One region of the Marinobacter sp. UBA2688 genome, then DNA from elsewhere that is predicted to be linked to it. Evidence: riboswitches for the same ligand, from Rfam matches in the RefSeq annotation. Region 1 holds a riboswitch; the other holds the start of a gene.
The links. A riboswitch is a leader RNA that binds a small molecule or an ion and turns the genes downstream of it on or off. The one in region 1 is predicted to bind cobalamin.

Region 1 (8,394 bases):
CTGAGTTTTGTCGGCTCCACTCCGATTGCCAATCTGATCTATGAAAATGGCGCCCGTCACGGCAAGCGCATTCAGGCCCTCGGCGGCGCCAAGAACCACATGGTGGTTATGCCCGATGCCGATCTGGACAAAGCCGTGGATGCACTCATTGGCGCGGGTTACGGCAGTGCCGGCGAACGTTGCATGGCCATCAGCGTGGCGGTTCTGGTCGGTGATGTCGCTGACAAACTCATCCCCAGGCTGGCCGAGAGGGCACGCAGCCTGAAGGTCAGGAACGGCATGGACCTGGACGCCGAAATGGGTCCGATTGTCAGTGCCAGCGCTCACCAGCGCATTACCGGTTATATTGATAAAGGTGTGGCTGAAGGCGCTGAACTGGTGGTCGACGGCCGCGACTTCGATGCAACGTCAACGGGCGAAGGCTGCGGCGAAGGTTTCTGGATGGGTGGCACGCTGTTCGATCATGTCACTCCGGAGATGACAATTTACCGGGAAGAGATCTTCGGCCCGGTGCTGGCCTGTGTGCGGGTTCCCGATGTTGCGACTGCCATCCGCCTGATCAATGATCATGAATTCGGCAACGGTGTCAGCTGTTTCACCGAGAGCGGCAGCGTCGCCCGTGAATTTGGTCGTCGCATTCAGGTTGGCATGGTCGGTATCAACGTACCCATTCCGGTTCCCATGGCCTGGCACGGATTCGGTGGCTGGAAACGCTCAATGTTTGGCGACACCCATGCCTACGGTGAAGAGGGCGTTAAATTCTATACTCGGCAGAAATCCATTATGCAGCGCTGGTCAGACTCCATCGATGCCGGTGCCGAGTTTGTGATGCCAACCGCCAAGTAACACGCAAACCAGTCCGGGAGACAGACCATGTCCAATAACAACAATGCACACGGGCAGCACGAGTTTGATTACATCGTCGTCGGGGCCGGCTCTGCCGGCTGCCTGCTGGCCAACCGTCTGAGCGCCGACCCGGCCAACCGGGTGCTGCTGATCGAGGCGGGCGGTCGTGACAATTACCACTGGATCCATATTCCAGTGGGCTACCTTTATTGCATCGACAATCCGCGCACGGACTGGCGCTTTCGCACCGAGCCGGACCCCGGCCTGAATGGTCGATCACTGATCTACCCCAGGGGGAAAACCCTGGGTGGCTGCTCCAGCATCAATGGCATGCTCTACATTCGTGGCCAGGCCCGGGATTACAACCACTGGGCCGATGTTACCGGAGAGCAGGCGTGGTCATGGGATAACTGCCTACCCGACTTTATGCGTCATGAAGATCACTACCGGTTGGACGAAGAAGGCGACGCCGATCCGGAACACGGGAATTACCACGGCCACGGCGGTGAGTGGCGGATCGAGCATCAGCGGCTGAAATGGACCGTTCTGGAGGATTTTGCCAGCGCCTGCGTTCAGGCTGGCATTCCCCGAACCCGGGACTTCAACCGCGGCGACAACGAAGGCGTTGACTACTTCGAAGTCAACCAGCGCTCCGGCTGGCGCTGGAGCACCTCGAAGGCGTTCCTGCGGCCAGCCAAGACGCGCCCTAACCTGACACTGTGGCATTCCACCCATGTCATGGCGCTGGACATGGCGGCCGGTGAAAAGCCCCGATGCACCGGCGTACGTGTTGAACGACCGGGAGAGGGGGAAATTACCGCCCACGCACGCCGCGAAGTCATCCTCTCAGCCGGCGCTATCGGATCCCCCCAGTTGCTGCAGCTGTCGGGCATTGGCCCCGCGGATCTGCTTCGGGAACACGATATCCCGGTTGTTGCCGACTTACCCGGCGTCGGCGAGAATCTTCAGGATCACCTTCAGATTCGATCGGTCTACAAGGTTCGGGGCGCGAAGACCCTGAACACCATGGCCAACTCACTGATTGGCAAGGCACGAATTGGGCTGGAGTATCTGCTTACCCGCTCCGGCCCCATGAGCATGGCCCCCTCCCAACTCTGTCTGTTTACCCGCAGTTCCGAAGAATATGAGTACGCCAACATCCAGTACCACGTTCAGCCATTGAGTCTGGAGGCATTTGGCCAGCCTTTGCATGACTTTCCAGCCATTACCGCCAGCGTTTGTAACCTCAACCCGACGAGCCGCGGTACCGTGCGTATTCGTAGCCGGGACTCCAGAATCAAGCCCGCCATTGCCCCCAACTACCTGAACACCGAGGAAGACCGCAAGGTCGCAGCGGATTCCCTTCGGGTAACGCGCCGCATTGCAGAGCAACAGGCATTGGCCAAGTACGAACCGGAAGAGTTCAAGCCGGGCCTTCAGTACCAGACCGATGAGGAACTTACCAGGCTGGCTGGAGACATCGGCACCACGATTTTTCACCCGGTGGGAACCACCCGCATGGGGCGGGCAGACGACGACATGGCAGTCGTCGACCCTCACCTCAGGGTTCGTGGCGTCGCCGGCCTGCGCGTGGTGGATGCCGGTGTCATGCCGACCATCACCAGTGGTAACACCAACTCCCCCACACTGATGATTGCGGAGAAAGCGGCAGGCTGGATTCTGAACGGCACGTAAGTGCCGGCCAGCCCGCCGAACTGAAGGTCAGTACGTTGCTACCACTCCAACTGCGCGCCGGTTTGATACTCGATGACCCGGGTTTCAAAGAAGTTTTTCTCCTTACGCAGGGTGGCCTGCTCATCCAGCCAGGGTGAGACGTTCTTCGCGCCCGGGAACGGTTCGTCCAGGCCAACGGTTCTGGCCCGGCGATTGGCCACAAAACGGAACTGCTCGCTGTGGTACTCGGCGGAATAGCCCAGGATCGGGTCCCGCAGGATGTAGTTGGCGTAGGCGGTTTCAGCGGCTTCGGACTCGTCCCACATATCGCGCACGGCTTTGGGGTCCAGCGTGATGTTTTCCTCTTCCAGGATCTGGTTCACCACTTTCAGCCCGAACGAGAAGTGCATGGCTTCGTCCCGCAGGATGTACTGCAGTTGCTCACCGGTGCCCCGCATCAGGCCCCGACGCTGCAGGGCGAAGATGGGGCTGAAACCGTTGTAGAACCAGGCACCCTCAAAGACCGCTGCGAAGAACAGGTAGGACATAATGAATTCCTGCAGGTCGTCCTTGTTGCGCAGGTTCATGTCAGAGCGCATGGCGGCATCCAGCCGGCGGTTGGCCATCTGGATCTTGCCGTTGATCGCGGGAACCACCCGATAGCGATTGTAGATCTCGCTCTGGTCCAGGTTGAGGGTTTCAATGCAGTGCTGGTAGGCCCAGGTGTGCATGGCTTCCTCGTACACCTGCCGCGCTTGGTAAATCTGCAATTCCGGGGCACTCATCTTCTCCATCACCGCCAGGCCGATGTTGCGCATCGCCAGGATGTCGGAGGTGGTGAGGTAGGCCAGCACGTTCTCATACACGTGCTTTTCCGGCGCAGACAGGCGGTGGTGGTAGTCGTGAACGTCCTGAGCCATGTTCACGTCCAGCGGCGTCCAGTGGTTCTTGTTGGCATTCATGAAGTATTCCCAGGCCCAGGGGTACTTGAAGGGTGCCAGCTGATTGATGTCGGTTTCGCCGTTGATAACGCGCTTGTCATCGACATTGACCGGGGCCGGACCCTCCTGGGTAGCCGGGCGGGTTTGGGTGTTTGGTTCGTCGTCCCAGTTGAGCATCTTTTAACCTCTAGAATCTTGGTGGCGGTCGGGTTTACTGGCAGGCTTCGCAGTCCGGCTCATCAATGCTGCATACCTGTGGTTGCGGTGCTGCTACCGGCGCGGTTTTCTCAGCACCCGTGGCCCCCAGCGAGCGCAGGTAATAGGTGGTTTTCAGTCCACGTTCCCAGGCCAGCTGATACAACTCATCCAGCTTTTTGCCGCTGGGTTCCGCCATGTAAAGGTTCAGGCTCTGGGCCTGGTCCAGCCATTTCTGGCGCCTGGCCGCCGCCTCCACCAGCCAGCGGGCATCGATCTCAAAGGCGGTGGCGTAGCGGGCCTTCAGTTCCGCGGGAATACGATCAATCTGCTGCACGCTGCCATCGAAGTACTTGAGATCGTTCACCATCACGTTGTCCCACAGACCCTCAGCTTTCAGATCACGAACCAGAGATGGATTAACCACCGTGAACTCGCCGGAGAGATTCGATTTCACGAACAGGTTCTGGTACGCCGGTTCGATGGATTGGGAGACACCGACGATGTTGGAGATGGTCGCCGTTGGCGCAATGGCCATCACATTGCTGTTACGCATGCCATTGCGGGCGATGAGCTTCCGCACCGCCGTCCAGTCCAGGCGGCTGCTGGTATTCAGGCTCAGGTCGCCGTCCTGACGGGCCTCTTTCAACAGGTTGATTGAGTCAATGGGCAGAATACCCTGATGCCACAACGAGCCTTCGTAGGTCTCGTAGGCACCGCGTTCACCGGCCAGCGCAGCCGAGGCCCGGATCGCGAAATAACTGATCTGCTCCATCGCCACATCGGCAAACTCCACCGCTTCCGCGCTGGTGTAGGGCAGGTTGAGCCGATACAACGCATCCTGAAAGCCCATCAGGCCGAGACCAACGGGCCGATGCTTGAAATTGGAACTCTTCGCCTGGGGCACTGCGTAGTAATTGATGTCGACCACGTTATCGAGCATGCGGACCGCAGTATTGACCGTGCGTTCTAGGCGCTGGACATCCAGCTCACCGTTGTGGACATGGGCCGCCAGGTTGATGGACCCCAGGTTGCACACGGCGATCTCATCCGCACTGGTGTTCAGGGTGATCTCGGTACACAGGTTGGAGCTGTGCACCACGCCCCGATGCTGCTGCGGTGAGCGCAGGTTGCAGGGGTCCTTGAAGGTGATCCACGGATGACCGGTCTCGAACAGCACGGTCAGCATCTTGCGCCAGAGCTGTTTGGCGGACACCGTATTGAACAGAGTGATCTCGCCCCTGGCCGCCATAGCTTCGTATTCCTGGTACCGCGCCCGGAATGCGTTGCCATAGAGGTCATGCAAGTCCGGAGTGTCGTTTGGCGAGAACAGGGTCCAGTCCTGATCACTGCGCATGCGCTCGATCAGCAGGTCCGGTACCCAGTTGGCGGTGTTCATGTCGTGGGTACGACGACGCTCATCGCCGGTGTTCTTGCGTAGCTCCAGGAACTCCTCAATATCCAGGTGCCAGCTTTCCAGGTAAGCGCACACGGCGCCCTTGCGCTTGCCGCCCTGATTCACCGCCACCGCCGTGTCGTTCACCACTTTCAGGAATGGCACCACACCCTGGCTGCTGCCGTTGGTACCCTTGATGTGGGAGCCCAAAGCCCTGACTGGCGTCCAGTCGTTACCCAGGCCGCCGGCCCACTTGGACAGCATGGCGTTGTCACGGATGGCACCATAGATACCCTCCAGATCATCCTGAACGGTGGTGAGGTAGCAGGATGAAAGCTGGGAATGTCGGGTACCACTGTTGAACAGGGTTGGCGTGGAGGCCATGTAGTCGAAGGATGACAACAGGTCGTAGAACTCAATGGCCCGGGCATTGGGGTCGTCTTCCTGCAACGCCAGACCCATGGACACGCGCATGAAGAAGACCTGGGGCAACTCCAGCCGGTCACCTTTCCAGTTGAGGAAATAGCGGTCGTAGAGAGTCTGCAGGCCGAGGAACCCAAACTGGTGGTCCCGCTCCGGCTTGAGGGCAGCACCCAGGCGTTCCAGGTCGAACGCCGCCATGGCGTCGTCCAGCAGCTCGTAGTGGATACCCTGCTCAATGAAGGTGCTCAGGGCCTGCGGGTATATTTCCGCCAGCGGCAAACTTAGGGGCAGGCTCAAGGCGGCCGCGGTTTCCAGCCTGAGTTGTTCCAGCAGCAGACGAGCGGTTACGGCACTGTAGTCCGGTTCCTGCTCGATGCGGCCGCGGGCGGTCATGATCAGCGCAGACAGCACCTCCTCCTCAGCGATACCGTCGTACAGGTTCCGCAGCGCCCCTTCCACCAGGGATTCGCCATCGATGCCCTCCAATCCCTGGCTGGCACGCTCCACCTGGACTTTCATCAGCCCCAGATCCAGCGGCGCGGCCTCACCGTTGGCTTTTTTCACCGTGAGCGTGGGATGGGCCTCCACCGGCGCCAGGCTGGCCCGCTCCTGGGCATGAGCCTCCCGGTAGAGTACATAGGCGCGGGCCACTTTCTGCTCCTCCGCCCGCATCAGCGCCAGTTCCACCTGGTCCTGGATATCTTCAATGTGCACCTTGCCGCCAGCTTTCAAGCGTCGGCTGATGGCCTGCATGACCTGATGGGTAACCTGCTCCACGGAATCGTGAATGCGAGCCGAGCCTGCTGCTTCATCGCCTTCGACGGCAAGAAACGCTTTGGTCACAGCAACACTGATTTTGCTGGCGTCGAATCCAACCAGGGCGCCATTACGTTTAATAACCTGTAGGGAGGCAGTGCTGGTTGAGGCAGATTGGCCGGGCTCGGCCAGGATGGCAGTGGACATGTCGGTTCTCCTGAGTACGCGTTTATGCCAAGACCTTCGCGTACGCAGGGGCGAGCATTGCTCTGAACAGAGACAACGCAAAACCGATCTGCTCACCTTGATACGCGAAGGTGCAGTTGTATTCCCTGGCAGGTCTTCGGACTCAGGGGCGTGAACCTGTTGGCTCGGCCTTGCGTGGCGACTTCCCGGCATTCGCCAGTGTCTTTATGCCACGCTCGTTCCCCAATACCGCTGCGCGTCAGTTCCGGAGTCTCACCGGATTCCCGGTACCACGATCATCGTGACGAGGGCGATCTGTGATTGATCAGCCTTTGATCACTATATCTGGTACTAAGCCAAGGATATAAACACTATATAGACTAAGGTAAATCGCAACAAGGCACTTTTTCGACGGTTACCGGTCAGTAAACGAACCCATAGGAGCATTCCATGACACCGCTACCGAGATACCTGACGGCCGCCCTCGCCCTTTCGTTGATGGCCACTTCGGCCCAGGCTGACAGCACGGAAAACTCACTGATCACCGCGTTTTCGACCATAACGTCCCTGGAAGATGGCTGGGAACCGATGGAATTTCCAAAGATAGACCGCCACAGTCGCTATCAGTTGACGGACGACAACGGCGAGCAGGTGGTCATGGCCACCACGGACAACAGCGCCTCCGGGCTGATTGCCAGGGTGTCCGTCGAACCCGGGGATTCACTGATCCTGCGATGGCGGTGGAAAGTGTCGAACGTCTATGAGCAGGGAAACGCCCGTAGAAAGGAGGGCGATGACTACGCTGCGCGAATCTACGTGGCCTTTGAGTTCGAGCCGGACGAAGCCGGCTTTTTCGAGCGCGCCAAACGCAAGACCGTGGAAGTGGTGTTCGGGGAGGAACTGCCGGGCAATGCGCTGAACTACATCTGGGCCAACCGGCTGCCGGTTGGCGAAATCATTGCCAACCCGTTCACCGATACCACGATGATGGTAGCGGTGAACTCCGGGACGGCGAACACAGGCGAATGGGTCACGGTGGAGCGGGATATCGTTGCGGACTACCGCAAGGCCTTTGGCCGAGAGCCGCCGAAGCTGGTGGGCGTCGCCATCATGTCGGATTCCGACAACACCGGAGCATCTGCCACCGCCTGGTATGGTGATGTCCGCTTGGTCAAACCAGATTGATGACGCAAAACAGACCTACCGCGCCCATCACGATGGTATAGGGAAACGCCATCACAACCATCCGCCCATAGGACAATCGCACCAGCGGAGCGATTGCAGACGTCAGCAGGAACAGAAACGCTGCCTGGCCATTGGGGGTAGCCACACTGGGCAGGTTGGTGCCGGTGTTAATGGCGATGGCCAACTCCTGGAAATGCTCGTAGTCGATACTGCCGGCGTCCAGCGCCTGTTTGATTTCACTGATGTAAACGGTGGCTACGAACACATTGTCGCTGATCATCGACAACAACCCGTTGGCAATAAAGAACATGCCCGGCTGCTGGTCCTGAGGCAGGCTGAGCACAAAATCGATGATCGGCTTGAACAGGTGTTGCTCGTGAATCACCGCGACGATGGCGAAAAACACCACCAACAACGAGGTAAATGGCAGCGACTCCTGGAAGGCCTTACCGATCTGGTGCTCGTCAGTAACGCCAGTGAACGAGGTGATCAGGATAATCACCAGAAGGCCGATCAATCCCACCTCTGCCAGGTGAAACGCCAGCCCAACAACCAGCACCAGGGCCGCCATTGCCTGCACCCACAGGGCAGCCTGGTCGGCTTTCGTGCGCTTGGTGCGCTCGTTGTCAGCAAACTCTTCCAGTACCTGGCGGACAGGCTTGGGCAACCGGGCGCCATACCCAAACCAGCGCAGCTTTTCCAGCAGCCAGCAGGTGGTCAGGCCGGCCACCAGCACCGGCAGGCTCACCGGCGCCATGCGCAGGAAGAAACTGACAAAGTCCCACCCTACTA
Region 2 (8,394 bases), on a different contig from region 1:
GTATTCAACGCCGTCTTACGCGTTAAGGCTGGCGGAAGTGGCCCGCGAGGAAGGGGTAGACCCGAGAGAATTCGGCATCAAGGTGCTGTTCTTCTCCGGTGAACCGGGCGGCTCTATTCCGTCCATCCGCGACAAGATTCAGCAGATCTACGGTGCCAAGGTAGTTGACTGCGGAACGATGGCAGAGTTGACCCCCTGGATGCATGCCTCCGGTAGCGCAGACACCGAGGGCATGCTGCTTTGGCAGGACATTGTCTACACCGAAGTGGCTGATCCCAACACCCATCGCCGGGTGCCATACGGCGATCAGGGAACGCCGATCTACACCCATCTCGAGAGAACGTCCCAGCCGATGATCCGGATGGTTTCCGGTGATCTGACCCATTGGGTGATGGAAGACAATCCCTGTGGTCGCACTTATCCCAGGCTGCCCAAAGGCATCTACGGCCGGATTGATGACATGTTCCAGATCCGCGGTGAAAACGTGTATCCCAGCGCCATTGCGGAAGTTCTGGAAGGCCTGGCCGGTTATGGCGGCGAGCACCGGATCATCATTTCGCGGGGTGGCTCTATGGATGAGCTGGCGGTAAAAGCGGAGTTTAACCAGGAGGTCGCAGGCAAGGGGCCGGATGCGGTCAGATCCCTCGGTGAGAAGGCAGAGGCTGAACTGAGCCGGATACTGGGTGTGCGGGCAAGGGTTGTCATGGTTGACCCTGAGACCTTTCCACGCACGGACTTCAAGGCCCAGCGTGTGGTTGACGACCGCGATCTTTACCAGAGCCTCAACCAGAAGCGAGGAGGTTAAATGATTAACCGCATACCCTCGATGAAGCTCGCTGAACGTGTGCGGGAAGGGCATCTTCGCGCCATCGCCAGACTTATTACCCGCGTTGAAAGCGGCGGTGATGCTGAGGTGCGCGAAGCCCTGGCCGAGCTTTACAAAAGCACCGGCAACGCCCATGTGGTGGGAATTACCGGTGTGCCAGGAGCCGGGAAGTCCACCCTTGTCACGCAACTGGTCCATGAGTACCGGGCCAGCGGCCGCAAGGTCGGCGTTGTTGCTATTGACCCGTCCAGCCCGTACTCCGGCGGTGCGATCCTCGGTGACCGTATCCGCATGGGCGACCTGGTGTCCGACCCCGGTGTTTTCATCCGCAGCATGGCCACCCGGGGAACCCTGGGCGGCCTCGCCAGGCCAGCCCTGGATGCGGTTGATCTTCTGGATGCCGGCGGCTTCGACGTGGTCTTGATCGAGACGGTCGGGGTGGGGCAGGACGAGGTCGATATTGTCCGTGCCGCCCACACGACCGTGGTCGTCAACGCGCCCGGGCTGGGCGACGACATCCAGGCCATCAAGGCCGGCGTTCTGGAGATCGCCGATGTTCACGTGGTGAGCAAGGCGGACCGGCCGGACTCCAACAAAACCATTCAGGAACTCAAGGCCATGCTGATGATGAGCCTGGAGCCGGGCGAGGGAATCTGGCGGGTGCCCGTGGTGCCTACCAGTTCCGAAAAGCATACCGGTTTTGACGACCTGATGGCTGCCATTGATCGTCACGCTGAGCACCTGGAAAAAAGCGGCGAAATCACCCAGCGGCGGCACCAGATTGCATTAACCCGGGTGGTGAAGGTTGCTGAAGAGATTGTCCGGGATAATTTTGCACGTGACAGCAGGTCGCAGACCGAAGAGCTGCTCAAGAAGGTTACCCAGCGCGAACTGGACCCCCATGGAGCCGCAGTAACCTTGTTAAAAGCCATGAAGGAGACCATTCATGAAGCGCACTGACCAGTATGACCCCGCTGCACTCAAGCACATGGAAAAAGAGTTCGACCAGTGGGAACAGAACGAGGTGTCGTCCTTTATCAAGCGGGCGCCGGAGAGCAAGACGGAATACACCACTGCCTCGGGAATGCCGACGAAACGTACCTACACGCCACTGGACCTGAAGAATACGCCCTTTGAGGATATTGGTTTCCCTGGGCAATACCCGTTTACGCGGGGGCCATACCCCACCATGTATCGGGGCAGGAACTGGACCATGCGCCAGATTGCCGGCTTCGGTACGGCAAGGGAAACCAACGGTCGCTTCAAGTACCTGATCGCCCAGGGCCAGACCGGTCTGTCCATCGACTTCGATATGCCGACCCTGATGGGTTACGACTCCAGTCACGCCATGAGCCAGGGTGAAGTGGGCCGTGAAGGCGTTGCCATCGACACCCTTGCCGACATGGAGGAGTTGTTCGACGACATTGATCTGACCAAAATTTCGGTATCCATGACCATCAATCCGTCAGCCTGGATTCTCTACGCCATGTACATCGCCTTGGCGCAGAAACGGGGATACGATCTCAATGACCTGTCGGGCACCATCCAGAACGACATTCTCAAGGAATACATTGCCCAGAAAGAGTGGATATTCCCGGTGCGGCCATCGGTTCGCCTGGTGCGGGACTGTATTCAGTACGGCTCCGAAAACATGAAGCGGTACAACCCTATCAACATCTCCGGCTATCACATTTCTGAAGCCGGTTCGACGGCGGTCCAGGAAGTGGCGTATACCATGGCAACCACCATGGAGTACGTCAGGACCGCCATCGACGCGGGCGTGGACGTGAATGAGTTCGGGCCACGCCTGTCCTTCTTCTTTGTCAGCCAGGCGGATTTCTTCGAGGAAATTGCCAAGTTCCGCGCAGCCCGGCGGGTTTATGCCAAGATCATGCGCGAAAAATTCAACGCCACCAAACCCGAGGCCAGCCGGCTCCGTTTTCACGCCCAGACTGCCGCGGCCACCCTGACCAAGCCGCAGTACACCATCAACCCGATCCGTACCGCGCTTCAGGCACTGTCTGCGGTACTGGGTGGCGCCCAATCGCTGCACACCAACGGCATGGATGAAGCGTTCGCCATTCCAACGGAAGAGGCGATGCGTATTGCCCTGCGAACCCAGCAGATCATCGCCTACGAGACCAACATCACCCAGGTGGTGGACCCATTGGGCGGTTCCTACTATGTCGAGAATCTTACCGATGAGATCGAGAAGGAAGTCTGGAAGATTCTTGATGAAGTGGAAGAGCTCGGTGGTACGCTCCAGTGCATCGACGACGGCTACTTCCAGAGAGGCATCTCCGATTCCGCCTATGACTTCGCGCTGCGCAAGGCCAGCGGTGAGCGACCGGTAATCGGCGTCAATATGTTCGTGCAGGACGAAGAGGATGTTGAAATCGAAACCCATCCCCACGATCCGGAAACCGAACGCCGGCAGATTGAACGCCTGAATAGGGTCAAGGACAATCGCGACGAGGAGAAAGTCCAGGACATGCTCAGGCAACTGAAAGAGCAGGCCGAGGACGAATCGGCCAATCTCATGCCCATCACCATCGAACTGGTGAAAGAGGGCGCCTCGATGGGCGATATTGTTGAAACCCTGAAAGGGATATGGGGAACCTATCGCGAAAAACCTGTAATCTGACCGGCTTTGAATACTGACAGAACCGGTTCACGGGAGACATGAATGGTCAGGCTCACCAAGATCTATACGAAAACCGGAGACAAGGGCGATACCGGTCTTGGCGACGGCAGCCGCGTCGCCAAGCATGACCTGCGTGTGGAAGCCTACGGTACGGTGGATGAGGCCAACGCAGTGATTGGTCTCGCGCGGCTGCATGTGGACGACGAACTGGACGTGATACTGGCACGCATCCAGAACGACCTGTTTGATGTCGGGGCGGATCTGTGTACCCCGATCGTGGAGAACCCGAAATACCCGCCACTGAGGCTTGCCGAGGGCAAGACCGTTGAGCTTGAGCAGGAGATCGACCAGTTCAACGCGGATATTCCGTCGCTTCGCTCCTTTATCCTGCCCGCAGGCAATGCTGCGGCTACGCATCTCCACCATGCCCGCACGGTAACGCGGCGTGCTGAGCGCATCATTGCTCAGCTACAGGAAGAGCAGGACATCAGCCCGTTGGTGCTGGAATACATGAACCGGCTGTCTGATTTGCTGTTTGTCCTTGCCAGACACGCCAACAACCAGGGTAAGGACGATGTGCTTTGGGTGCCGGGAAAATAATGCTGGCCCGAGACCAGGGTATTGAAGCGTGAATTTGTCGCCGCTGGAACATGGTGGCCGGCTACGGGCCGCCGCAAAAACGTGGGGCACCCCGCTGGATCAATGGCTGGACCTGTCCACCGGTATCAATCCGCATGGGTGGCCTGTTCCGGCGATCCCGGAAGAGGTCTGGCGTCGCCTGCCGGAGCCAGACGATGGCCTGGAGCCACTCATCAGACAATGGGTGGGTGCACCGGATAGCGCCGCATGTATGGCCCTGGCTGGTAGCCAGGCGGCAATCATGCACTTGCCCCGTTTACGACAGCCGTGCCGGGTAGGTGTGCCCTCTCCGGGGTACCAGGAGCATGGTCATAACTGGGCTGCTGCCGGCCATCGGGTGATCGAGATTGGCAATGATCAGCTAGCGGATGATGACGAAAGCTGGCTGGACGAGCTGGACGTGCTGGTGTGGATCAATCCAAATAATCCCACTGGCCAGGTTGTTGATCCGGACCGGTTGCTGAGCTGGCATCAGCGGCTTCAACGTCGTGGTGGGTGGCTGATTGTAGACGAGGCGTTCGTCGATGCCACTCCGGAACTCAGTGTCGGGTATGCGACCGACAGACCCGGTCTTATCGTCATGAGATCCCTGGGTAAGTTTTTCGGCCTGGCGGGCCTGCGGGCCGGAGCTGCGGTGGGAGACCCGGATATTATTCGCCGATTGGGTGCAATGATCGGGCCCTGGTCAATCAGTGGCCCTGCGCGATTTATCATGGGCCAGGCGCTGGCGGACACCCAGTGGCAAGCTGCGACGATGGAGCGACTGCACAGTGAAAGCCAGCGGTTGGCGGACTGCCTGTCGCGGCATGGCCTTGAAGGAGCCGCAGGAACGGCGCTCTTTCGATACGTTCGGCATGGCCGGGCGGCGGACATTGCAGGCGAACTCGCACGGCGGGGAATCCTCGTTCGGGAGTTCGAGAATCCTGCTGCGCTGCGCTTTGGATTGCCCGGCTCAGAACCGGAATGGACGCGGTTAGAGCAGGCACTGTATTTAAGCCATCTGTATTGATTTAGCACATAAGGGCTGCTAGTTTGGCGCCCGATTCGATGAACACCGTGTTCAGGTAACGCTTTTTTGCGGTATCCCCGCCGGAAAGCGTAAAACGGGAAGTCGGTTAAAGTCCGACGCTGCCCCCGCAACGGTAAGCGAGCTAAAGGCAATCGAAAAAGCCACTGTGCATCATGCATGGGAAGGTGATTGCCCCGGACCAGTCCAACAGGCTGATCCACTCGCAAGCCCGGAGACCGGCCTGAATGCACACCGGAAGTTGCGGAGGGCGACGGCGGTGGGAGAGTTGCGTCGGTCTCACACCCGTACTCTGACTCGTATCCTGCCTCCCCAATCTCATACTCAAACTCCGCAACACAATAACCATCACGCGGGTGCGCGTGGTTTGCCAGCGAGTGTTGATTATGAGTTGTTCGAAGTCTTTGCCGGTTCTATTTTCCGGCCTCCCCCTTGTGTTCCTGCCAGTTTCCAGTGCGCTAGCCGACGAAGAGGTAATGGTCTCGGCACTTGACCCCATTGTTGTTACGGCCACGCTTGGTCCGAAGACCCGGGGCGAAAGTGACTCATCGGTCACGGTGATCGATGAAGAGGCGATCGAACGCTTGCAGCCTCAAACGTTCGACGAGCTGCTGATGGGCCAACCCGGCATTGATATCACCAGCAACGGCTCGTTCGGTAAGAACACCAGTGTCTACACCCGGGGTACCGGCAGCGAATCCACGGTTTTCCTGGTGGACGGCATTCGTTTGCGCTCGGCCACCAGTGGTAGTGCTGCCTGGCAGTATTTCCCGCCGCAAATGGTGGAAAGGGTAGAAATTGTTCGGGGTTCCCGCAGTAACCTGTACGGGGCCGATGCCGTGGGCGGGGTTATCCAGGCCTTCACGCATAGCGCCGAAAAGGGCCGCGAGGGATGGGTTCAGGCAGGCGGTGGCAACTTTAACACCCAGGAGTATGTAGCTGGAACGGCCGGCTCTGAAGGCCGGATGACATACAGTCTGAGCGCAAGCCATCTGGAAACTGACGGCACGGCCATTGTTGAAGGGGGCGAAGACAAGGGCTTTCGTAACACTTCAGCCCTGGCGTCCGTTGCTCACCAGTTCGACTCCGGTGGGGAAGCCGGCGTTGTCCTCATGCGTGCCCAGGGCAATACCGAGTTCGAGGGCGGTGATACAGATTTTGCTATCCAAACCGTTGGTGTTCGTCTGGACGCGCCCATCAGCGACTATTGGCGGAGCCGTATCCTGTTAGCCGAATCCATTGATGAGCAGGATACACGGGACGAATTTGGTGACAGCACCTTCGATACCAAAACCCGCAGTGCCCGTTGGGAGAACCAGATCAGTGTCGGCCGCCATGAGTACATCTTGGGCGGTGAACTCTTGATGGATGAAGTAGACAGCACCACCGACTTTGACGAAACCAGCCGCACCAACGCCGCTGTTTTTGGTCAGGCCCTGTTGAATTTTGGTCCGACGGACTTTCAGTTGAGTTTGCGCGCCGACGATAACGAGGCTTTTGGTCGTGAGGAAACCGGTGCGATCGCCATGGGTGTCGATATGGATCGCAACCATAGAGTAAGGGTGAGCTACAGCACATCTTTCCGGGCGCCCACGTTCAATGACCTCTACTTCCCGAACTTCGGCAATGCGGATCTTCAACCGGAAACCGCAGGTAGCGTGGAGCTTGGTATTGGCGGAAATTACGCCCGTTGGTTCTGGGATGCCGCGATCTATCAGACAGACGCTGATGATCTGATTGTATTTGTCTTTAGGGACGGTCGGTTCGCACCATTCAATGTTAACGAAGCACGCATCAGGGGGGTTGAGCTGAGTGCTGGCCTGGAATTGGACGAATGGACCGTGCAGGCTGGGGCCTCGGTAACCGACCCCCGCGACCGTGAGACCGACAATCGAATTCGTCGCCGTAGCGCGAAACAGTTCCGGGTGGATCTGGATCGTGACTTCGGCCGAGTGTCGTTGGGAACCACCGTTAAGGGCCAGGGGTATCGCTACGACGACGCAGAGAATGAAGAGCGCATTGCCGGCTTTGTCACTTGGGACCTGCGGGCAAAGTGGGAAATCGACAGCCATTGGACCACCAATCTGACGGTCGACAACGTGCTGGACAGAGAATACGCCACGGCGCAGCGCTTTGATGGAAGTGCTTACATAGCCGCTGGCCGCACCGCAATGCTGACGATTCGCTACGACCTATGATCAACCATGGAGAGGTAAGGGCATGATTGAGCGCCTGTATAGGACTCTGAGACGCCCGTTGTTCGGCTGCCTTTCCGGGCTTCTGTTGATGCTGTCCCAACCAGTGTCCGGCGCCACGGTATTTGGGGTAGTGTCTGAGCGTTCCGCTGCGGAGATGGCTGCTGGTGCGGAACGCTTTCTGGCAGCCCAGCCAGATCACCGCATTATTCTGCGAACACCGGAGCAATTGGCAAACCTGGACAACAGCGCTCTCGACGATCTGGTGAGCCAGGCCGATGCCTTATTGATGGCGGCGGTTTTCGGAGAGCAGGTGGGCCGGATTGAGCGTGCTGTGGGCGAGCAGGCCGCCGTTCGCGAGTTTCCGATTCTGGGGGTGAATGGCGACAGGGCGCTGACTGTGCTGTCACGGTTACAGGGGCGCAAGCCCCTGGAAGGGCTGGATGCCACGACCCTGAACAACGTGATGAAAGCGCCGGACCCCGGCACGGACTTGAAAGCCCATCTGGCAGAGCTTAAGGCCCGTTTCCCCGAACAGGAACCCTGGCTTGAAGGCCGGGCCCTATACCAGGGACGCACCCCGCAACACCTGGATGCCTTATTGCGTTGGTTGCTTGTTCAGGCGGGCGAAGAGTTTGACGTGCCGGATCTGCCGCCCCGGTCGCTGATCCGCTATTACCGTAATGGTGAAGCCACAGATAGCGCGGCGAACCTTAACCTGCAATCAGGCCCCGTGGTCGCGCTTCTGGACCTGGATAGCGGTGATCGCCCGGGCGATCGGGCACTGCTGGATGCAACCTGTGCAGCGATGGAATCCAGAGGGATGCAATGCTTTGCAATTCTGTCCCGTTGGGGTGGTGCCAGCCTGGAGGCTGTTCGTGCCCTGAATGAAACGGTAGGCCCGGCGACACTATCCGGTATTGTCAGTCTTCAGGACTTTATTATTGGAGGCGGCGAGGGTCGGCGTCAGGTCACGGAAGCGTTGGTCCGGTTGAATGTGCCGGTGATCAAGGGCTTGCGCCTGGCCTCCCGCACCACCAACCAATGGCAATTGTCGATCGAT

Region 2: linked by a shared signal. The riboswitch ahead of B3M52_RS08240 (TonB-dependent receptor plug domain-containing protein) and the one ahead of B3M52_RS18895 (ribonucleoside-diphosphate reductase subunit alpha) in region 1 are both predicted to bind cobalamin.

What each region holds. Positions count from the first base shown of each region.
Region 1 covers NZ_DELU01000027.1:239,917-248,310, reverse strand. The annotation lists gene B3M52_RS18910 (CoA-acylating methylmalonate-semialdehyde dehydrogenase) at 1-846, shown strand, start outside; gene B3M52_RS18905 (GMC family oxidoreductase) at 874-2,541, shown strand; gene B3M52_RS18900 (ribonucleotide-diphosphate reductase subunit beta) at 2,580-3,638, opposite strand; gene B3M52_RS18895 (ribonucleoside-diphosphate reductase subunit alpha) at 3,673-6,438, opposite strand; cobalamin riboswitch at 6,549-6,742, opposite strand; gene B3M52_RS18890 (DUF3047 domain-containing protein) at 6,868-7,602, shown strand; gene nhaB (sodium/proton antiporter NhaB) at 7,589-8,394, opposite strand, start outside.
Region 2 covers NZ_DELU01000013.1:176,549-184,942, forward strand. The annotation lists gene B3M52_RS08215 (phenylacetate--CoA ligase family protein) at 1-805, shown strand, start outside; gene meaB (methylmalonyl Co-A mutase-associated GTPase MeaB) at 806-1,786, shown strand; gene B3M52_RS08225 (methylmalonyl-CoA mutase family protein) at 1,773-3,470, shown strand; gene B3M52_RS08230 (cob(I)yrinic acid a,c-diamide adenosyltransferase) at 3,513-4,070, shown strand; gene cobD (threonine-phosphate decarboxylase CobD) at 4,099-5,118, shown strand; cobalamin riboswitch at 5,166-5,367, shown strand; gene B3M52_RS08240 (TonB-dependent receptor plug domain-containing protein) at 5,523-7,334, shown strand; gene B3M52_RS08245 (cobaltochelatase subunit CobN) at 7,357-8,394, shown strand, end outside.